3 regions of the Sphingobacterium corticis genome follow, and region 2 is predicted to be linked to each of the others. Evidence: riboswitches for the same ligand, from Rfam matches in the RefSeq annotation. Region 2 holds a riboswitch; each other region holds the start of a gene.
The links. A riboswitch is a leader RNA that binds a small molecule or an ion and turns the genes downstream of it on or off. The one in region 2 is predicted to bind S-adenosylmethionine.
Positions count from the first base shown of each region.

Region 1 (7,779 bases), on a different contig from region 2:
CAAAAAGGAATCTCCACATCAAAAGTTTCTTTAATCTTTGTCTTGTCCAAAAGAGAAAATTTTGGGCGCTTTGCAGGTGTTGGGTATTGCTCAGTCGGAATTGCGTTAATTTTACAATCTAACGAAGATAAATCGCGGATAGCTATCGCGAAATCATACCAAGATATTTCTCCTTCATTGCTAAAATGATAAATACCATTTGTCCATTTCGCTCCGTGCACAATTTGCAAAATCGCTTTTGCCAAATCCCGAGCATAGGTTGGTGAACCAATTTGATCGGAAATTACTGAGATCTCATCGCGCTCCGTCATCAAGCGAATCATCGTTTTAACAAAGTTTGCTCCGTAAGTAGAATATACCCAAGCTGTACGAATAATGATGGCCTCGGCTTCAGAATCAACAATTGCTTGCTCGCCTTTTTGCTTCGTTGCGCCGTATATATTAATCGGATTTGTTGGCTCACCTTCTTTCAATGGCACATTACTATCGCCTTGAAAAACGTAATCCGTAGAAACATGAATTAGCTTGGAGTTATTCGCTTTTACCCATTTCGCTATTTGAGCTACAGCCAAATGATTGACTTTGTCTGCTAATTCGGGCTCAGATTCTGCTTTATCGACAGTAGTATATGCTCCAGCGTTAATGACCACATCCGGCTGAAAAGATTGCAAAGCATTATCGATCGCGTCCAAATTGTCCAACGGCATCTCTGCCCGTGAGGTAAAAAGAAATTCGGAGTTCGGATAACTTCCAGACAAATCCTTAATTTCTGAACCTAATTGGCCGTTTCCACCGGTAACGAGTATTTTCATTGCTTTAAAGTTGATAGGGGTTGAGAAGGATTAATAAAGTTGATAAAAGTTGAAAATTCTACTACCTTCTATAAACTATTCTTGACCTTCCCTCCAAATACATCGCTAAACGATGGCGCTTCTTTGTCTTTGTCAGACAATTGAAGTTGTTCCAAAGGAATTTGCCAATCTACTGCTAAATCCGCATCTAAAGGATGTACGCCACATTCTGACTCCTTGTTGTAGAAGTTATCGCATTTATAAAAAAAGGTCGCTGTTTCGCTTAACACCACGAAACCATGTAAAAATCCACGTGGAACAAATAGCTGCAAGTTATTTTCCGCCGACAATTCCACCGCAACATGCTGTCCGTATGTAGGAGAATCCGGACGAACATCGACCGCTACATCCAATACTTTTCCTTCAATCACACGCACTAATTTTGCTTGCGCGTGTTCGCCAGCTTGCGCATGCAGACCTCTCAAAACGCCTCTTGAAGAATACGACTGATTATCTTGCACAAACGTAGTTTGTGTGCCGGTTAATGCGTTAAATGTTTTTTCGTTGAAGCTCTCAAAGAAATAACCTCGACTATCGCCAAATTTCTTGGGTTCTAAGATGAAGCATCCTTTTAGTTTTGTTTCTGTCGCGTTCATATTATCCCTCGTATTGCTCTTCGTAATATTTCTGATAATTACCAGAGGTAACATTCTTTAGCCATTCTTCATTGCTCAAGAACCAATCAATCGTAACCGATAAACCTTGTTGAAAAGTTACCGAAGGTGCGTATCCCAATTCTTTATTAATCTTCGATGCGTCGATAGCATAACGTAAATCATGACCTGGTCTGTCTTTTACAAAAGTAATTAACGATTCGGAAGTACCCGGATTACGACCTAACTTCTCGTCCATTTGCTTGCACAATTCTTTGACCAAGTCGATGTTCTGCCATTCGTTGAATCCACCTACGTTGTAGGAATCTCCGTTTTTACCTTTGTGGTAAACTAGATCAATCGCTTTAGCGTGATCGATGACAAATAACCAGTCGCGTGTGTATTTCCCGTCGCCATAGATTGGAAGCGGTTTGTTGTTTAAAATGTTGTGAATGCACAATGGAATCAACTTCTCTGGAAAGTGGTTTGGACCGTAGTTATTTGAGCAGTTTGTCAACACAATCGGCAAACCGTATGTATCATGATAAGCGCGAACAAAATGATCGGAAGATGCTTTGGACGCTGAATACGGAGAATGCGGATCGTATTTCGTTTCTTCTGTAAATAAGCCGGTGCTACCTAAAGCGCCAAAAACCTCATCCGTCGAAACGTGGTGAAAACGTTTTCCTTCAAAATTATCTTTCCAGATTTCACGAGCTGCATTCAACAAGTTTACTGTTCCAATAACGTTTGTCATCACGAATGCTGTCGGGTCAGCAATGGAACGATCTACGTGTGATTCTGCTGCCAAATGTATTACCCCATCCGGTTGATATTTTTGGAACACCTCGAAAATCTGCACAGCATCCGTAATATCAGCTTTAACAAATTCGTAATTCGTAGCGTTCTCAATATCTTTAAGATTCTCCAAATTACCGGCGTACGTCAATGCATCTAAATTGACAATTTTGTAGTTCGCATATTTGTTGACAAATTCTCGAACTACGTGCGAACCAATAAAGCCTGCTCCCCCAGTTATTAATATGGTTTTATCCATTTGTGATTTTTTATTTTCTTACTTATTATTTTTCTCGGCTTCCTTCTCCGCTACAATTCGACGAAGGCCAGAGCTTGAAAAGCGATGATCGCGGCTATTAAAATAGAGTTCAATCCCCTTTTGCTCACAATATTCGCGCCCCGTAAAGTTTTTATCAGCATATTCGTCACCTACAATACGCACATCTAACTTAAATGATTTTAAAATATCTTCCAAATCTTGTTCGGTAGAATAAGGAACTATTTCGTCCACATATTCACAACCTCTGAGCTGTATATAACGTTCCACGACAGTTTGGGTCGGCGCATTTTTCTCCGGACGATCTAGCGTGGGATCCATCTGCAAACCACAAATTAGATAATCGCACTGTCTTTTTGCTTCAGCCAACATCATGATGTGCCCGGCATGTAACAAATCGAATGTAGAGAATGTAATACCAACTCGTGGACCAGGATTGTAATCTTTTCTTATATTTTTTTCCATAATTGAATGGTGCATTTAATTAATAATAAAGTTCGCAGATTTGGCAATCGATTGCCCAAAAATATCTATCGAAAATAGCAGATGTACACAACGCCCGATTGATCAAAAAATATGCCAATGGAAGGTCGTTTACAAATTCTTAAAGTCGCGCATCAACTAAGCTTCTGTCCAACACGCCTTTTATATCAAACACTACTGCTTTTTCCTTTACCAAAGCACTTAAATCAATACTTAGAAATTCCTGATGGGATACGGCTAAAATAATGGAATCATAAGCATTACCGTTCATCGCATTTTCCAATGAAATTAGATTTACCGCGTATTCCAACCAAAACGCGTTAGCATCTGCCCATGGATCAACTAAATCAACCTCCACGCCGAAATCTTGCAATGCGTTAAATAAATCCATCACCTTGGTATTGCGCGTATCTGGACAATTTTCTTTGAATGTTACTCCCAGAATAAGTGCGCGAGAACCTTTGACCGCAATATCTTTACGAATCATCAACTTGACAACCTTTGAAGCGATAAATTCTGCCACAGAATCATTCACGCGGCGACCGGAAAGAATCACATTCGGATGATAACCTAATTGCACGGCTTTATGTGCTAAATAATAAGGATCAACAGAAATGCAATGCCCCCCTACCAATCCAGGTTTGTAAGGCAAAAAATTAAATTTTGTTCCGGCTGCTTTTAATACATCCTGCGTATCAATGCCGACTCGGTCGAAAATCAATGCTAATTCATTGACAAAAGAAATATTTACATCGCGTTGTGCATTTTCTATGGCTTTGGATGCCTCGGCAACTTTAATGCTTGGCGCTAAATGTGTTCCAGCAGTAATAATGGTTTTATAAAGCCCATCGATTGCTAAGGCTATCTCAGGAGTTGATCCTGATGTCACTTTTTTTATCGTGGTCAGCGTATTGACCTTATCGCCTGGATTAATGCGTTCGGGAGAATATCCAGCAAAAAAATCCGTATTAAATTGTAAACCGGATTCCTGTTCCAAAATCGGCACGCAAACTTCTTCCGTACATCCAGGATAAACTGTCGATTCGTAGATCACGATATCGCCTTGCTTCAGCACTTTTCCCAACATCCGCGTTGCCGCGCGCAAAGGACGTAAATCCGGCGCGTTAAATTCGTCAATTGGAGTGGGTACAGTAACAATATAGATAGAGAAAGCGCGTAAATCCTCTTCCGAGGAAGATGCGGCGTAACCGCGTGCACCCGCTGATTCAGCATGCAATTGAAGGGTTGCCTTTAGCGTTTCCTGATCGGCTTCTTTCGTTCGATCAATCGCACTATTTAATTCGCCAACACGCGCTTCGTCGATATCAAAGCCCAAAACTTGTGTGTGCGGAGCAAATGCCAATGCCAAAGGCAACCCGACATATCCTTGTCCGATAACAGCTATTTTCTTCATTCTCCACGAATGTACTAAAATGTCTGTTTATACGGAACATCAAAAAACCGTAAAGCAGATTTCTCTGCCTTTTACTACTGTGGCGTAATTTCGCGAACCAATTTCTCCGCTTCTTTTTCAGCTACAATACGACGTAAGCCGGAGCTCGAAAAACGGTGGTCACGGCTATTGAAATAAAGCTCAATGCCTTTTTTCTCACAGTATTCACGTCCAGTAAAGTTCTTTTCGGCATATTCATCCCCCACAATACGCACATCGAGTTTAAAAGATTTCAAAATATCTTCCAAATCTTGTTCCGTAGAATAAGGTACAATTTCATCAACATACGAACATCCGCGTAGCTGAATATATCTTTCTACTACCGTTTGAGTAGGTGCGTTCTTTTCCGGGCGATCCAATGTTGGGTCCATTTGCAATCCACAAATCAAGTAATCGCATTGTCTTTTGGCTTCCGCCAACATCATAATGTGTCCGGCGTGCAATAAATCAAACGTAGAGAATGTAATACCGATGCGTGGTCCAGGATTGTAATCCGATTGTTTCTGCTTTTCCATGTTGTGTGATTCTTTTGTTTGTTCATTACAAGAATAAAAGATTTTTCTATTGGTAGTGTACGATGTACACCAAATGTACCGGGGACAAATGGTGGACAATGCTCCCAAGCAAATTAAAGTACCTCTTCATTTTGTTATGCCATTCGGTTTTCACATATTTGCGATAGCTTATAGAGAAAGGTCGAGGGATTAGAACCAAGGACGCCTTAGCAACCTGACGCATGTCAAGGTGCTACAATCTACCCAATTAGCCGTTGGGAACGATAAGCGGACGAGCTCCACGCGAGCGACACCATCCTCTGCAAGCCTTCCATTCAACAAAAAGATACGTATGAAGATCATTGATCATATCAAAAATGCGCAAGGAAAAACATTGTTCTCCTTCGAGTTGCTACCGCCCGCGAAAGGTCAGGGAATACAGAGTATATTTCAAACGATGGACGAATTGATGGAATTCAATCCGCCGTTTATCGACGTTACTTATCACCGCGAGGATTATTTATATAAGCAACATGCTAATGGATTGCTCGAGCGCGTTTCGTACCGTAAACGTCCCGGAACTGTGGCAATTTGTGCTGCGATTATGAATAAATATAAAGTCGACGCCGTTCCACATCTCATTTGTGGTGGTTTTACGAAGGAAGAAACCGAAAATGCGTTGATCGATTTGGATTTCTTGGGGATTGATAACGTGTTGGTACTACGCGGTGATGCGCGGAAAGGCGATGCAGATTTTATTCCGACGGAAGGTGGCCATGCTTATGCAACGGATCTTTTGAAGCAGGTAAAAGATATGAACGATGGAAGGTATTTACATGAGGATATCAACACATCTTCTAAAACGGATTTTTGTATCGGCGTAGCCGGATATCCAGAAAAACATTTCGAAGCACCGAACTCCCAAACCGACTTTAAATGGCTGAAGAAGAAAGTGGACATGGGCGCAGAATTCATCGTTACGCAAATGTTTTTTAATGTAGATCGCTATAAAGAATTTGTCACCAAATGTCGTGAACACGACATTAATGTCCCGATAATACCGGGATTAAAACCGCTGACGACCAAGAAGCAATTAATCACCTTGCCTCGCATCTTCCACTTGGATATTCCGGAGGAACTTTCTGAGGCGGTAGAGCGCTGCAAAACCAATGCAGATGTGCGTCAAGTCGGCGAAGAATGGTTAGTACAACAATGTAAGGAATTGATCGATTTTGGTGCGCCAGTTTTACATTTCTACACCATGAGTAATCCAGGTCCGAGCAAGCGTATTGTCGAAAAGTTAGCGTAAACATTCCACATATTATGTGAAGATTAAATGCTTGCCGATTCGTCCGCAAGCATTACTTGTTTAGTAAACAGAAAGTTAATAATTATTTAACCAAACATTTAGCCCTTCCTCATTCTACGATGGCTAGTTTTGCATCGTCAAACAAAAGAAAAAACAACTAAACAACAAGTGCCATTTTGGATTCACCCAAATAGATCATTCTAAAAAAATCATATTTACTTTTCGATTGATTTAACAGCGAGCAACGCTGGTAGGATTTGTATTGCCTGTAGTTTTTTTCTGGAGTTTTAAGAATTGGAAAAAATGATAGATTCATCTACCCGATCAACCGTTGGTCGCCTCACTTTCGACAGAAAAAATAACCGAAGAATACGCTTTACCGCTATCGCTTTTTTACTGTTATTTTCCGTAAAAACGGCACAAGCCGAAAGACATTCAACACTTTTCGAAACGGCCATTTCCCTGCAAGATCAACTACGATTTTCAGCACGCGTAGTTGATGCAGCTACCAACCAACCTGTTGCGGGGGCTACGGTTCGAGTTGCTGATAGAATAGTGGCAACCACTTCAAAAAATGGAGAATTTAGCATATCGGTTGCTTCGGGTAGTGCAATAATGATAGCCACGTTGGGGTACGAAACGCAGACTATAGTTGCCGATGAGTCTACCGCCGCCACGGTTGTACGTTTATTACCAATTGTGAGCGAAGTAGAAGAAGTAGTCGTTACTGCTTTAGGCATTGAACGTACAAAAAAAGCGTTGGGTTATGCGGCAACTGAATTGAAAGGTGAACAACTCACTGAAGCATTACCGAATAATTGGAGTGAAGCGCTGTCGGGACGTGTTGCCGGTGTAAACCTTGTCCGCTCTGGCGGTGGACCAGCTGGATCTAATAAGATTATCTTACGTGGTGAGAATAACTTAACAGGTGCCAACGATGCGCTGATTGTTATTGATGGCGTTGTGGTAAGCAATAGTAGTGGAAATCAAGTGGGAACGGGACATGGCGCTTACCTCGGTGGAGATTCTCCGACGGATTTTGGTACAGGGATTAATGATATCAACCCTGAAGATATCGCAACGCTTACGGTATTAAAGGGTGCGAATGCCACGGCATTGTACGGGCAACGCGGAGCCAATGGTGCTATAGTCATTACTACTAAATCCGGTCGCATTGGCAACGGAATCGGAGTAACATTCACTTCAAACAGCACCATGGAATCCATATCTAGATGGCCAGACTATCAATATGAATATGGACAAGGTGCAGAAGGTGTGCGTTACCATTCATTTCTTGATGGTCCTGATGGTCCGTCTACGCGTAGTACAAGTTCGGCTTGGGGCCCTAAATTCGATGGACAATATTACTTCCAATTTGACCCTGCCACACAAACTCGTGCCGCGGAACGTTCTTTGTGGCAAGCCTATCCAAACGAGAGAAAGAAGTTTTTCGACACAGGTACCACATTCACCAATTCATTGAGTTTAGATGGCGGAAACGAAAGTACGCAGGTTCGATTT
Region 1 covers NZ_JBHUMA010000004.1:599,478-607,256, forward strand. Annotated here, with positions in the region: gene rfbD (dTDP-4-dehydrorhamnose reductase) at 1-812, opposite strand, end outside; gene rfbC (dTDP-4-dehydrorhamnose 3,5-epimerase) at 881-1,447, opposite strand; gene rfbB (dTDP-glucose 4,6-dehydratase) at 1,449-2,501, opposite strand; gene ACFSQ3_RS03905 (adenylyltransferase/cytidyltransferase family protein) at 2,520-2,984, opposite strand; gene ACFSQ3_RS03910 (nucleotide sugar dehydrogenase) at 3,124-4,416, opposite strand; gene ACFSQ3_RS03915 (adenylyltransferase/cytidyltransferase family protein) at 4,491-4,970, opposite strand; SAM riboswitch class I at 5,136-5,240, shown strand; gene metF (methylenetetrahydrofolate reductase [NAD(P)H]) at 5,302-6,258, shown strand; gene ACFSQ3_RS03925 (SusC/RagA family TonB-linked outer membrane protein) at 6,562-7,779, shown strand, end outside.
Region 1: linked by a shared signal. The riboswitch ahead of metF (methylenetetrahydrofolate reductase [NAD(P)H]) and the one ahead of ACFSQ3_RS11535 (5-oxoprolinase) in region 2 are both predicted to bind S-adenosylmethionine.

Region 2 (7,779 bases):
CCCAATCTTCATCGGTCAATGTGCTATGACCACCCATCGGTGCGGTTGCGCCACCAACGTTGTTGACCAAGATATCAATGCTTCCAAATTTTGATTTAATTTCTGCTGTCAAAGCTGCTATTTGCTCTCCAGAAGTTGCGTCCGCAGCAATAAAATGATAGGGGAAGTTTTCTTCCGATGGTTTAGTTCGCGCAGTAACGATAACTTGCGCGCCTTCCAAGGCTAGTTTGTCGGCAATAGCTCTGCCAATTCCTTTTGTTCCGCCTGTGACCACAGCTGTCTTTCCTTGAAGATTGCTGAGCATTTGAGTTGATGTTGTCATAGTAATTATTATTTTAAAGTGATCGTTTCAGAATTGTATATGAATACTCTGTTTTTATTTAAAACATTTGTTTCAGAATAGGCAAAAAAATTTTATTGGATGATTTGACGAATAAAAAATGCTGCCATCGCGCGGATTTTAGCTTCGTCTTTGTGTAAAATGTAGGATTCGTACCAGCCTGTCCAGCTACTCAAAAAGAAATCGGCTAATATTTCTGGAGATTCCTGCGTGTTGATTTCTTTCACATCTATTGCCTTTCCAATCAGCGTGCATAGAAAGTCATAGTTCACATCGCTGTCGGCTTTTAGCAACTGCTTTACCGCAGGATTACTATCGCCTATTTCGAATGCCGATTTTATTGCCAAACAGCTTTTGCCTTCGCCAAGAATTACGTTAGTGGCATCTCGTACGTACCGAATTAAGATTGCTTTAGGAGAAGAATCACTGGATAAACGCGCCTTTAAATCGCTTTTCCGAATATCTGTATAGTGTTTAATGCAGCGAAAATATAGTTGTTCCTTGTCACCAATGGTGTTATATAGACTGCTACTATTGATTTGCATCGCTTCTGTCAAATCGCGTAATGAAGTGCCATTATAGCCCTTTTCCCAAAAAACTTCCATTGCTTTTTGGATGGCTAACTCCTCATTAAATTCAACATTTCTTGCCATAACGTGGAAGCAAAGGTATAATCTGAAACGTTTATTTCAAAATGTCGTAGAACTCATTTTTGAACTATGACAATTCAAATACATTTTCCAACCTGCAAACTTTCTGTGGCAAGCTTTTTCATTTTTCCTATCTTTAAACCTCAAAACTTTAACAACCTCATACATGAATAAATCTGCACGCGTACGGTTTTCGCTGATTCCGATAGTATTAATTGCTGTTCAAGGATTGTTTTCTTGCGGAAATGATCCGGCGGAAAAGCACGTTGATCAAGAACCTGTTGAAACGAAATTTGAGTTAAGTCAACAGCAGGCAAAGACGATTTTTGACATGCCCGTGCATTGCGTCAATGTAGAATATCCAAACAAGTTAGGACAATCAATTGGCAGCGATGCGGATTTGAAACCACCTCGCGTTTTACGTCCGATTTTTTACGGATGTTTTGATTGGCATTCTTCTGTGCACGGCTATTGGTCGATTATGAAACTGCTGAAAAGTCATAGTGATTTAGATGCGGATGGAAAAGTTCGCAGTATGTTAAACGCGCACATCACCGACGAGAATGCTGCCATCGAGAAAGCTTTCTTCGAGGATAAAAACAATTTATCGTTTGAGCGTACCTATGGCTGGGCTTGGTTGTTCAAGCTTCAAGAAGAACTGATTACTTGGGAAGATCCAGATGCAAAACGCTGGGCGAAATCACTGGACCCATTAGTGCAGTTGCTCCGCGGGAAATTGATGGATTATTTACCGAAATTGGTTTATCCAATCCGTTCTGGAAAGCATGATAATACAGCCTTCGGCTTGTCGCTGATGTTAGATTACGCCATTACAGCGAAAGATCAAGCTTTAATCGATGCTATTACCGAACATGCTGTACGATTGTTTGAGAACGATAAGAACTGCGATTTCTCTTACGAACCGAGTGGATCTGATTTTCTCTCTCCATGTTTGGAAGAAGCGTATTTAATGAGCAAGTTATTAGGAGGCGATCGTTACGATAAATGGTTGAAGCAGTTTCTTCCTCAAGTTTATGAAGCTGACTTCAAACTGGACCCTGCTATCGTTAAAGATCGGACTGATGGGCAACTGGTACATTTAGATGGCTTGAATTACAGTCGCGCAGCTTGTTTGTACGGTATCACGCACGAACTTCCACAACTAAATCATTTGCGCAAAATCGCGGATGAGCACATGTCATTTAGCTTGCCTAATTTGACAAAGGAAGACGATTATATGGGCTCGCATTGGTTGGGAACATTTGCTCTTTATGCGATCACGAATCAATAAATAACCTTTCCATTGATTCCCTTAGCACGCTAAGGGAATCAATGAATTGTTTTCATCTAAATCGACCGGAACCAGCTGAATGGTAGTAAAACCATCGTCATGTGACGTAATCGGCGATAAATCCACGCCTTTTCTAGCCAAACTATTTAATACTGCCGTTCGAAACGTCGCTTTGTGCGATCCCCAAGAAGCATTACGCACTAAATCGTTGTTTAGATTGATCAATTCCCGAACAGAATATTGATGGAAATTTTGAATAAGATGTTGATACAGTTCCTGTGGTGTGTGCATACTCGTTTAGAATTAATGTGTAACCATAAACTGTATTCAGCAATGCGGGTCTGTTTTCTTTTGGACTAAATCCCGTATTATAATGACCACCGCGGTAAAAACTCGGTTGGTATTGCATCTGCAATTCTGAATACTCTACAAATCTAGTAGACTTTATTTTTCAAACCAAATGATTTTTAAAATAATTTGTCATTATTCGGTAATTTGAGATTCAACCCGAGTTCTTTATTAATTAAAGTGATAAAGTGCGTAGCCAGTAAAGGAGATTCTTTTTCGATGTTCTGATGAATGAAAAAATAAAGCTTCTGCAAACCGGCTGTTTTCCATTCCACAATTCGTTTTACCCAATCCTCCAATCGGCTGTAATCTGAAGGTGCGTTCGCCCCGACATAACGAATAAATGCAATAGGAGTGGTCAATCGCATGTGCAGCATATCTCTGCGTCCAGCAGTATCAACGATGATATTTGTTTTGTTGGTTTCTTCGAGTAAAGTGTAGAACTTTTCAGCGACAGCTTGGTCAGCAAACCAACTTTCGTTTCGTACCTCAACCGCTAGTGGATATCCTGCCGGAAAGTCTTTAAGCCATTCAGCTAGGCGATCGAAATCTTTCGGTTTATAATTATCATGCAGTTGTAGAAATCCCATGCCTAACTTTTCCTCGAATAGTACGGTCGAATCAACGAAATCCGTCACTTTTTCTTTCGTATTGAGCAGGCGGCTGTAATGACTGATCGATTGCGGAATTTTAGGAAAAAACTTAAAGTCGTTTCCCGTTTTATTTTTCCACGTTTTTACCTGATCTTTCGAAGGGGAATTGTAGAAAGTCGCGTTTAATTCAATGGAATTAAATTGCGTAGCGTAATACGTCAACTCATCTTTGGTACCCCGCGGATAGAAACCTTTTAAGTCCGTTTTGTTCCATTTGGCGCAGCCCACATACGCTTCGAATGGTTCGTTATTTTGCTGTTTTTTGAGCAAATTAAGGGTTTCCTTTGGTGTTTCAGGAAGTGAAAAATCAATCGAAGAAGGGTCGTTTACGCTGCCAAATTTCATGTTGTGTCAATCCGAATAGTGTAAATGCTAAGGTACAAATATTTGGCGTGCAAAAATCATCTTGAATATGTAACTTTGCGCCATGTCAGAAAAAATTATTATCCTCGATTTTGGGTCACAATATACGCAGCTGATTGCACGTCGTGTGCGCGAGCTGAATGTTTATTGCGAAATTCATCCGTTCAACAATATCCCTGCTTTTGATGAAACCGTAAAAGGAATTATCTTCTCCGGAAGTCCATATTCTGTTCGTCAGGAAGATGCTCCGCAGGTTGATTTTGCTTCGATGACAAGAGATTACCCCGTGCTTGGCGTTTGTTATGGCGCTCAATATCTGGCACAGCATAATGGGGGAGAGGTTTTGCCTTCTGAAATTCGCGAATATGGTCGAGCAAACTTGATGTTTGTGGATCAGGAAAATCCATTATTAGCTGGAATTCCAACGCAATCGCAAGTTTGGATGTCGCATGGTGATACCATTAAAGAAGTTCCTTCCAATTTCCGCGTAATCGCAAGTACAGATAAGGTGCGTGTTGCGGCTTATCATATCGAAGGAACGCGCACGTATGGAATCCAATTTCACCCGGAGGTAACGCATAGTACCGATGGGCAGGTTTTGGTGAAAAACTTTGTCGTAGATATTTGCGGCTGTACGCAAGATTGGACGGCGGATGCATTCGTGGAAATGACGATTGCTGATTTGAAAGAACAATTAGGAAATGATCACGTGATTATGGCGCTATCTGGCGGCGTGGATTCTACCGTTGCTGCGGTATTGTTGCATCACGCGATCGGCGATAGATTACATTGCTTCTTTGTGGATCATGGTTTACTACGTAAGAATGAGTTCCAAGAAGTGTTGGATTCTTACGAGAATATGGGATTGAACATCAAAGGCGTGAATGCTAAAGATCAATTCTACGGTAAATTGGCCGGGGTTTCTGAACCGGAACAAAAACGTAAAATCATTGGCGGCGCTTTTATCGATGTATTCGACGATGCCGCGAAGCAAATACAAGCGGAATTGCCGGATGGCGTTGAAGCAAAATGGTTGGGTCAGGGAACTATTTATCCAGATGTGATAGAATCTATTTCTGTAAATGGGCCATCTGCAACCATCAAATCTCACCACAACGTGGGCGGATTGCCTGACTACATGAAATTGAAGGTAATCGAACCGTTAAGAACATTGTTTAAGGATGAGGTTAGACGTGTTGGTAAAACGTTAGAAGTCGATCCGCTGATCTTAGGAAGACACCCGTTCCCAGGGCCTGGATTAGGAATTCGTATATTAGGCGATATTACTGTTGAAAAGGTACGGATTTTGCAAGAAGCAGATGATATCTACATACGCAATTTGCGCGAAGCAGGTTGGTACGATAAGATTTGGCAAGCTGGAACAATTTTCTTGCCGGTGCAATCAGTTGGCGTGATGGGTGATGAGCGTACTTATGAGCACGTTGTATCTTTACGCGCCGTTGGATCTTTAGACGGAATGACGGCGGATTGGATTCACTTGCCTTACGAATTGCTGGCAAAAATTTCTAACGAAATCATCAATCACGTTAAGGGAATTAATCGTGTTGTGTACGATATTAGTTCAAAACCGCCCGCAACTATTGAGTGGGAATAAAATAATAAAGTCGATATGAAGTGTACTTATTTAATTGGTTTTTTCGCAGCAGCGCTAGCAATCTCTTCCTGTGCTCCGAAAACTCGTGGCGTTTTGCGTTCTCCTGGTCAAACGGTGAGTAACGTAGAAGGCAAAAGCGAAGAAGCGGAATCTGGACGTGATGATAAAACACGCGGAGAAAATGAAGTGCTGACCGAAAAAGCAAAAAAGTACACTGGCGGAAGTATCGCTCTGGTGCTTCCTTTTCAATTGGATCGGGTAGCATCTTCTTCTTTGTCGGAAGAAGATGTGAAGCGTTCTGCGTTAGCACTAGATTTTTATCAGGGTTTCCAATTGGGATTGCAGCAAGTTGCAAAATCTGATAAACGTTTTGAACTTCAGGTGCTGGATTCCAGAGATAACGCCGGACATAACGCAAATCTGGCTGCATCGCAAGAAATTAAAGATGCAACATTAATCGTTGGACCAGTTTATCCAGCCGAAATAAAAGCTTTTAGTTCGAATCGCGATTTGAATGCTTCGGTACTACAGGTAAATCCTTTAGCGGCTACTATGCCGACGGAGTTCAACCTTCCGAACTTAATTTCAGTAACTCCGCCAATCAGCATTCACATGCGTGCGGTATCTGCTGAATTGGCCAAGAACTTTCACGAAGGCGATGTGGTAGTTATTTACAACACGGCTAATAGCGATCATCAACAATTTATACAAGGTTTTCCAGCCGATATTAAAGAGCGTATTCCGCAAGCCGAAATTGTTTCGATTTCTTCTGCATCGCAGTTAAATGATCGCTTGACATCTGGCGTAAGATACCACGTTATTACGGGTACAACCGACAGAAATCAATTGAAAAGTTTGCTCAACGTAATGGATCAAAAGTCGCTGGAAGAAAATATCGATTTTCGTATTTATGGTCATCCACTTTGGAATAGAATTGACTTCAGCTCCTACAGCAACTTCACATTCTATCGTCCTGTGATTACATCCGAAAGCCATCTGAATGAACTTTCTTCTGCAACGCGTAATTTTCAATCGGCTTATAAATCTGCTTACGGAATAACGCCATCGGATCATGCTTATAAAGGTTTCGATTCGGGAACATACTTCGGCAATTTGTTGCAAAAATATGGTCGTGATTATGCAGAACATTTAACGAAAGAAACATTCGAAGGCTTGTACAGCAATTACAAATTTAATCGCAACGATCGTTGGGGTTACGTGAATTTCGGTGTCAACCTTTTAGAGTATCGATTCGGTAAATTTCAATAGCGTTTATCTTTTCTATGTCCGAAAAACGGGTATTTCACCAAGTCCAAAATTTTCTGAAGGTTCTGAATGGCTATAGCTATAAGGAACCTTTGTCAAGATTTCTGACTAAATTTTACAAAGCAAATAGGCAAATGGGATCAACGGATCGCCGTATGACTTCTCGTCTTTGCTATAATTATTTCCGCTTGGGAAATGCTTTAAGTGGACTTGAGGTCGAAGAACGATTGCTTATTGCGGAATTTCTGTGCGAAGAATCAAGCAGTTTAATCGCTGTGCGGAAGCCCGAGTGGAATGATTTAATCGCAAATTCGCTATCAGATAAAATAGGGGTCGTCGAGAAAGAATACGGTAAATTTGTCGAAGATATATTTCCGAATAAATATGCTTTATCGAAACAAGTAGAAGCAAAAGCGTTTGCGCAAAGCCATTTAATTCAGCCTAAACTTTTTATTCGAGCGAAGCGAACGCATTACGATGAACTTGTTGCTATTTTGAAAAAGGTGCAAGCACCTTTCGAATTGCTAGAAGGACAAACCATCGCTTTCCCGAACGGATTTAATGTAGGGGGTATAAAACAAGCGAACGGATGGTACGAAGTGCAAGATTTTAGTTCGCAACAAACCGCCGACCTGCTTAATTTAGAAGCCGATCAAAAATGGTGGGATTGTTGCGCAGCTTCGGGTGGAAAATCGCTTATGATGTTGGATCAATGCCCTGATATAAATCTGACTGTTTCCGATGTTCGTTTGTCGATCCTTATAAATTTGGAAGAACGCTTTGAGATTGCCGGAATTAAAGCAAACCAATACCGCAAAAAAATTCTAGATCTTTCTCAACCCGTTGATCATATTATGCGTGGAGAAACTTTTGATGGCATTCTAGTAGATGCACCATGTTCTGGTTCTGGAACTTGGGGTCGTACGCCCGAAATGTTGCTGCAATTCGATCCAGCAAGCATAGATCATTTTCATCATCTGCAATATAATATTATAAAAAATGTCCTCCCATATTTGAAGACGGGAGGACAACTATTATACATCACTTGTTCGGTTTTTGCCGCAGAAAACGAATCGGTCGTCGATCGCATTTTAAAAGATGGCGCATTGGAACTGATTGATCAAAAGCCAATATTAGGGTATGATCGTCAGGCAGATTCCATGTACGTTGCGAGCTTTCGAAAAAAATAATTAATTCTCTTCTTCATCGCCAACTGGAATCACCAAGACCGGACAGGTTGATTTTCTGATTAC
Region 2 covers NZ_JBHUMA010000006.1:1,285,357-1,293,135, reverse strand. Annotated here, with positions in the region: gene ACFSQ3_RS11550 (SDR family oxidoreductase) at 1-322, opposite strand, end outside; gene ACFSQ3_RS11545 (TetR/AcrR family transcriptional regulator) at 415-993, opposite strand; gene ACFSQ3_RS11540 (DUF2891 domain-containing protein) at 1,157-2,281, shown strand; gene ACFSQ3_RS11535 (5-oxoprolinase) at 2,303-2,572, opposite strand; SAM-I-IV-variant riboswitch at 2,619-2,711, opposite strand; gene ACFSQ3_RS11530 (DUF72 domain-containing protein) at 2,749-3,627, opposite strand; gene guaA (glutamine-hydrolyzing GMP synthase) at 3,710-5,260, shown strand; gene ACFSQ3_RS11520 (ABC transporter substrate-binding protein) at 5,276-6,529, shown strand; gene ACFSQ3_RS11515 (RsmB/NOP family class I SAM-dependent RNA methyltransferase) at 6,661-7,716, shown strand; gene ACFSQ3_RS11510 (universal stress protein) at 7,717-7,779, opposite strand, start outside.

Region 3 (7,779 bases), on a different contig from region 2:
CGAAAAAGGCAGAACAAACACAATCCGTGTATCTGAAGTAAAATAATGCTCGATTAAGCATATTTTAAACTATATTGAGCAGTCGCCAAATTGATTTTGGCGGCTGTTCTTGTTTTGAGGAACGTTGATTCTAGCCAATCGCCTGTTAAATTGTGTTAAAGGCATTTTAAGCAGCGTTTTGCCTAATTACTTTTGCAATAATGAAGAAAAGAAGTATTACCCTAATTATATGGTTTATGTCGGTGGCGCTATTAGGCGTTACTGCCATGCAATACTACTTCATCCGACAATCCTACTTGCAAAAATCAAAAATATTTGATGAAACGGTAAAAGCTTCGTTGGCTATTGTGGCCAATAAGATTGAGCGTCAGGAGGTTTATGAGTTTACAACGAAGCAAGCAAGAATCAACCAAGAAAAATTTGCAGAGGATAAAAAGTTACAAAAAGAGAAAGAAGTTATCCTAGCAGAGCAAATCGCCTTGCAGGATCAAATTAATAAGCTCCGCACGAAGGACTTTGAGGCACGCGATCTTTACCGCAATGAGGAAGAAGATTTAAAACGCAATTTCCCAAATGCAGCTTATGTAAATAACGTTTTTTTTGAAACCTACGTTCGTCGACCCGACTACCGCAACCTAATTACTTTCTCTATCGAGAAAAGCTACGATATCCAAGATCCCACTCTACCGTTGATATCAACGACTGTAGGCGCACGTAAGCGTATTCCAGAAATACTTGCACGTGATGATAGCACGCGATTCGTAATTCCCATCGTTGATGATGGCACATTAAATGTACACTCTTTCGTTTGGGCTACACTCCCCCCTATCAATGATGCAAAAACCATTTTGCAACTGCAGGAAGTGGAGAAAAAACTCCGAGATCTTAACTTCAAAAAATTAGCGGTTGCCACTAGTTTGTATGACACAGTAGCGATTATCGGGGGAAAGGATAGTCAGGTTATCAATGATATTACGGCGAGTATAGCCATGTCGAAGCGCCCTTTGAAGGACCGCATTAAACCGGAGCTAGCAATACATTATTTAGAGAAAGAGTTATATAACCGCGGAATTGCTTCGCCGTTTTTTATGCAGATTCGTCCGCGGCCAAACGCTGCGCCGATAATCCAAGCGGCCTATAACGTGGATGACGAGGATTTCCAACGAATTGATAATGCTACCGAATACGCCACACCACTTTTTCAAGGAGATCAAGGACGGTCGCCGGGTTTGCTTTCTATTTATTTCCCATCAAAAGAAAGTCATATCGCCGGAAACATGAGCTTTATGGTAGCGGGTGTCTTGGCGTTACTTTCTTTATTGGTTGGCTGTTTTGCCTATACGCTTACCATCATTTTCCGCCAAAAGAAAATATCCGAGATGAAAACAGATTTCATCAACAACATGACGCACGAGTTTAAAACGCCAGTAGCTACGATTATGATTGCCAGCGAATCGCTTCGCGACAAAGAAATAGCTTCTAATGAAACGCGTGTCGCCAAATTGGCGAATATCATCTACGATGAAAATGTCCGACTGGGATCGCATATCGAACGCGTGCTCAACATCGCACGCTTAGAAAAAGAAAACCTGAAAATGGAACGCACGAAAGTGCATGTAAATGATCTTGCAAACAGCGTATTGGATAGCATGCAATTGCAGTTACAAAAAGCTGAAGGCCAGTTTCACATCGATTTATCAGCTGCCAAAGATGTCGTGATTGGCGACGAGCTACATTTATCAAATGTGATGTTCAACCTGATTGATAACGCCATTAAGTACAGCACGGAAACACCGGATATCACCGTGCGTACCTACAACACGAAAAACACCATCGTGCTATCTGTTGCGGATAAAGGCGTAGGTATGTCAAAAGATCATCAGGAAAAAATCTTCGATCAATTCTACCGCATCCCGACTGGAAATATCCACAATGTGAAGGGATTTGGATTGGGTTTGAGTTATGTTAATAATATTATTAAAATTCTGAATGGAAAAATCACGGTAAAAAGTGAGAAGGATAAAGGCACACAATTTGAAGTAACACTACCGTTGATGAGTTCCGAACAAGCTTAATCGGACCATTCATCACATTTTTAAATAGAAATCTATGTCTCAAAAAATACTACTCGCAGAAGACGATCCAAATTTGGGCGATCTTTTGAAAGATTATCTGGAACTTAAAGGAAAGTTTGATGTGGTGCTGTGCAAAGACGGTGTCGAAGCAATGGATGCTTTCCGAAAGGACGAGTTTGATCTATGCATATTCGACGTTATGATGCCGAAGAAAGACGGCTTTTCCTTAGGTAAAGATGTCCGCAAAGTAGATCAAACTGTACCTATTATTTACGCGACTGCGAAAGGTATGATGGAAGATAAAACGCAAGCTTTCGAATTAGGCGGAGATGATTATATTACCAAACCTTTCCGCGTTGAGGAATTACTGTTACGTATTAACGCCTTATTGAAAAGAGCTTCCAGAGATAAAGAAGATGAAACTCCCGATAAGTTTGAGGTTGGTGGCTATTTCTTCGATTATACCAGTCAAGTTATTTCTTACAAAGGTCAGCAACAAAAGCTTTCTACCAAGGAAGCGGAATTGCTTCGATTGCTTTGCCTGAAGAAAAACGATGTACTTACACGCGAGGAAGCATTGGTAAAAATTTGGCACGACGACAATTACTTTACCGGCCGCAGTATGGATGTGTTTTTGAGTAAACTTCGCAAATATCTAAAGGAAGATCCAAACGTTGAAATTGTAAATGTTCATGGTAAAGGCTACAAATTATTAGTAAGTTAATAGCCTACCTACTGGATTTCATTTTAAATTTTGAATTTCTACTTTCGTTCTATAACTTTGTAGTGCTTATAGAGAAAGGCAGAGGGAATAGACCCGTTGAAGCCTTAGCAACCTGTCGCTTGAACAAGGTGCTACATTCTACTTCTACCTGCGAGGGACTAATAGGGGAAAGATAAGCTGAAGTCACTGTTTCTTGTGGCCTTCTCTAATAGCAAAATTATCAATTGAAAATAAAAATTAGAGAATAAAACTATGTTAACGACAAACAACTTAGGTTACCCAAGAGTAGGTCCTTTTCGAGAGCTAAAAAAAGCAAACGAAGCTTACTGGGCAAAAAAGATTACCAAAGAAGAACTTCTTAATACCGCAAAAAGTATCCGCGAAGCCAACTGGAAACTGCAAAAAGAAAACGGCATCGCGCTTATTCCTTCCAACGATTTTTCTTTTTATGACCAAGTATTGGATTTGACTTTAACGGTAGGTGCTGTGCCTGCACGTTACGAATCATTATTGGACAAGATTGATGGTGAATATAATTTAGATTTATACTTTGCTTTAGCACGTGGTTTCCAGGCGGAAGGCGTCGACGTAACAGCAATGGAGATGACGAAGTGGTTTGATACAAACTACCACTACATGGTTCCTGAATTCACGAAAGATCAAACTTTCGAGTTGACCTCCGAAAAATTCTTGAACGAATATAACGAAGCAAAAGCGTTAGGTCTAGATACAAAACCTGTTTTGATCGGCCCCATCACATACCTATTATTGGGTAAAGAAAAAGAAGCTGGTTTCGAGCGCATTGATTTGATCGATCGCTTATTGCCTGTTTACGAAGAAATTGTAAGCAAACTGGCGGCAGCTGGCGCTCAATTTATTCAAATCGATGAGCCTTATTTGGCGTTAGATATCGACGAGAAAGTAAAAGCACTTTATAAAACTGTTTTCGAAAAATTAAATGCTGCGGCTGGTGATACGAAGCTGATCGCAACGACTTATTTCGAAGCGTTGAAAGATAACGAAGATTTAGCATTGAATCTTCCAGTTCACGCTTTACACATTGATTTAGTTCGTGGTGAAGATCAGCTAGACACGATTTTAGCGAAAGTTCCAGCTTCACTTACTTTGTCATTAGGCGTGGTAGAAGGCCGTAATATTTGGAAAAACGACTACGAAAAATCTTTGGCAAAGATCAAACAAGCTGTTGATGCTTTGGGTAAAGATCGCGTTTGGGTTGGTCCTTCTTCTTCCCTACTACACGTTCCTTTCGACTTAGATAACGAGAAAAACGAAGAATCGCTTCCGGCGGAAGTTAAAAACTGGTTGGCTTTCGCAAAACAAAAATTAGCGGAGGTAAAAGATTTAGCTGTTTTGGCTGATGGCGAAGTAGATGCAGCAACCACTGCTCGTTATGAAGCAAACAAAGAAGCGGCAGAAAGCCGTCGCACATCTCCTTTGATCCACAAACCGGATGTTAAAAGCCGTGTGAGCAATATCACTGATGCAGATGCGACACGTACGTCGGTATTTGCAAAACGTAAAGAAGCGCAGAAAGCTAAGTTTGGTTTGCCAGATTTCGCAACAACAACGATCGGTTCATTCCCACAAACAAAAGATGTACGTAAGTGGCGCGCAGATTTGAAAAAAGGCGTTATCACGCAAGAAGAATACGATAAAGCAATTGCTGAAGAAACGGAGAACACGATCCGTTTACAAGAGCAATTGGATATCGACGTGTTGGTACACGGAGAATTCGAGCGTAATGACATGGTAGAATATTTCGGTGAGCAGTTGGCAGGATACGCGTTTACGCAGTACGGTTGGGTACAATCCTACGGTTCTCGTTGTGTGAAACCTCCAATTATTTATGGAGATGTTTATCGTCCGCAAGATATGACTGTCCGTTGGTCTTCTTACGCGCAGTCCTTGACAGATCGTCCGGTAAAAGGTATGTTGACCGGACCGGTTACGATTTTGCAATGGTCATTCGTTCGTAATGATCAACCACGTTCTACCACCACTTATCAAATCGCTTTAGCGATCTTGGATGAAGTTCAAGCATTAGAAAAAGCAGGAATCAAAATCATTCAGATCGATGAGCCGGCAATTCGTGAAGGCTTACCGTTACGCAAAGCGGATCAGAAAGATTACTTAAACTGGGCAGTTCGTTCGTTCCGTGTATCGTCTTCAAATGTAGATGATGATACGCAAATCCACACGCACATGTGTTACTCGGAATTTAACAACGTTATTGAGGATATTGCTGCGATGGATGCAGATGTTATTACTATCGAAACATCTCGTTCTCAAATGAAATTATTGAATGCTTTTGCTGGTGATTTCAAATACCCGAACGATATCGGTCCTGGTGTTTATGATATTCACTCGCCTCGTGTGCCTAGCAAAGACGAGATGGTGGATTTGTTGCGCAAAGCGAAAGCAGTAGTTCCAGCGGAGCAATTGTGGGTAAATCCAGACTGTGGATTGAAAACACGTGCTTGGCCAGAAACCAAAGCTGCGTTGGAATCCATGGTAGAAGCTGCCAAGATCTTACGCGCTGAATAATACTTATAATCACACATAACTATTTTTCAAATCCCGAAGTGAGCGAATTCACTTCGGGATTTTTGTTAATTAACGATTTCTTGAAGATATAATTTGTTCCACATCAAACATTAGCTAAAATGTGCTGTTTTGTAGTATAAAAGAACGATTATGAAAAGATTTATACCTATGACATTGCTATTTGCAATGGTCGCGAACTTATTGACAAGTTGTCAAGTTATTGAAGGCATTTTCAAAGCAGGTGTATGGACCGGCGTGATTGCGGTAGTTGTGGTTGTTGCTTTAATTATTTGGATTATTGCTAAGGTTGCAGGCGGAAGAAAATAGCAATTCTCAGCATAACACAACATTACCTGTATAAAAAAATAGGCTCATCGTTACTGATGAGCCCATTTTTTTAAGTGATTTTTGAGTTCGTTATGCTTAAGCAGTTTCTTCTTCTTGCTTAGAAAGAACGAGCTTGCGAACAATCCACTTCTCAATCTCTACGATAATAAAGACAGCTAAACCTAAGTATACGGGATATTGCCAAAATGATAATTCCAATGGCTGAGTACCGAAAATACGATTCATGAATGGCAAGTAAGTGATCGCTGCTTGTAAAGCAAATAGTAAAACTGCAACAATGTAAATGGCGTTGTTGGTAAAAAACTTACTATCGAACGCTGTTCCATGAATACTCCGACAATTGAACAAATGAAACAACTGCGAAATTACTATGGTTTGCATCGTAACTGTTCGTATAGTATCATTGTTCACGCCTTGATCCGTTAGATACTGCACCAAGTACAATGTTCCTCCAGCAATAACAACAGAAACAAAAACGATCCTCCAGATAAAGTATCCGCTTAACAATGGTTCCTTTGCATTTCGCGGCTTCCGTTTCATAGTACCTTCTTCTATTCCTTCAAAAGCTAGCGCTAAGGAAACAGTTACAGATGTAACCATATTGACCCATAGAATCTGCAAAGGCGTGAGTGGCATAATATATCCAAACAGAATACTAGCCATTATCAATAAACTCTCTGCTCCGTTTGTAGGTAAAATAAAAAGGATTGTTTTCTTAAGGTTGTCATATATTCGCCGGCCTTCTTCTACGGCATCCACGATCGTTCGGAAATTATCATCAGCAAGCACCATCTCGGACGCGTCCTTTGTTACTTCCGTTCCTTTTATTCCCATGGCAATCCCAACATCCGCTTTCTTTAATGCTGGAGCGTCATTAACACCATCACCAGTCATTGCACATATTCGTCCTTCGGCCTGTAAGGCTTCCACCAAGCGCAGTTTGTGTTCAGGACTGGTGCGAGCGAAAATATCATATTCTAAAACGGCTTTACGCATTTCCTGATCACTCATCTTTTCTAGATCAGCACCCCGACAAGCTTTCTCCCCATCGCCAATTCCCATTTCTTTACCAATCGCTTTCGCGGTATCAACGTGATCTCCGGTAATCATTTTTACGCGTATTCCTGCATCTGCACAAATCTTGATCGCTTCTATAGCCTCTTCTCGAGGCGGATCAATAATGCCGGCAAGGCCTACCAAAATAAGATCTTCCTCCAAATCGTCATGATCAATGTCAGAATTTCCAGAAGGAACCTGTTTATAACCGGCTGCAATTAATCGTTTTCCTTCTTTAGCTAAGTTAGTAATCTGTTCTTTCCAATACTGCAAGTCTAGGTCTACTGCTTCGCCATCATCATTAAGTTGCTTCGTCGCCAATTCAAGCAAACGATCAGGTGCGCCCTTCACATACATAACAGCATCCGTGTCTTCCTCCACCAATGTTGCCATATATTTGTAATCCGAATCGAAAGGTATTGTCGCTATGCGCTTTGGCTTTTCTTCATCTAATCCGCTTTTTTTATAAACGGTAACTAAAGCTCCTTCGGTGGGATCGCCTTTAATAATCCATTCGCCCTTTTTATTTTTATCGATTGATGCCTCGTTACAGACGTAAATACATTGAAGGAAACGTTTCAGTCCACTGTCGTCTTGAACATCGATTGTTTTATCATTCTGTTGAATATCGCCATCTTCCGGTGCGTATCCAATGCCCGTCACTTCATAATGTTGATTATGAAGGATTACATCTTTTACGGTCATTTCATTTTTTGTCAGTGTACCTGTTTTGTCCGAACAAATCACAGATACCGAACCTAGGGTTTCTACGGATGGAAGATTACGCACAATGGCATTCCGCTTAGCCATATTTTGTACACCTATCGCTAATATAATCGACAGAATGGCTGGTAAACCTTCTGGAATAGCGGCGACAGCTAGTCCAATGGCGGATAACAACAATTCTTCCGTATCGTAATCTCTAAAATAAAATCCGAATGCAAAGGTTCCGGCAGCTAAAAACAGCGTAGCTAAAGCGACTGTCTTACCAAATTGACTTGTTTGGCGAAG
Region 3 covers NZ_JBHUMA010000004.1:422,699-430,477, forward strand. Annotated here, with positions in the region: gene pyk (pyruvate kinase) at 1-46, shown strand, start outside; gene ACFSQ3_RS03150 (sensor histidine kinase) at 201-2,075, shown strand; gene ACFSQ3_RS03155 (response regulator transcription factor) at 2,110-2,799, shown strand; SAM riboswitch class I at 2,863-2,978, shown strand; gene metE (5-methyltetrahydropteroyltriglutamate--homocysteine S-methyltransferase) at 3,052-5,364, shown strand; gene ACFSQ3_RS03165 (hypothetical protein) at 5,533-5,691, shown strand; gene ACFSQ3_RS03170 (cation-transporting P-type ATPase) at 5,788-7,779, opposite strand, start outside.
Region 3: linked by a shared signal. The riboswitch ahead of metE (5-methyltetrahydropteroyltriglutamate--homocysteine S-methyltransferase) and the one ahead of ACFSQ3_RS11535 (5-oxoprolinase) in region 2 are both predicted to bind S-adenosylmethionine.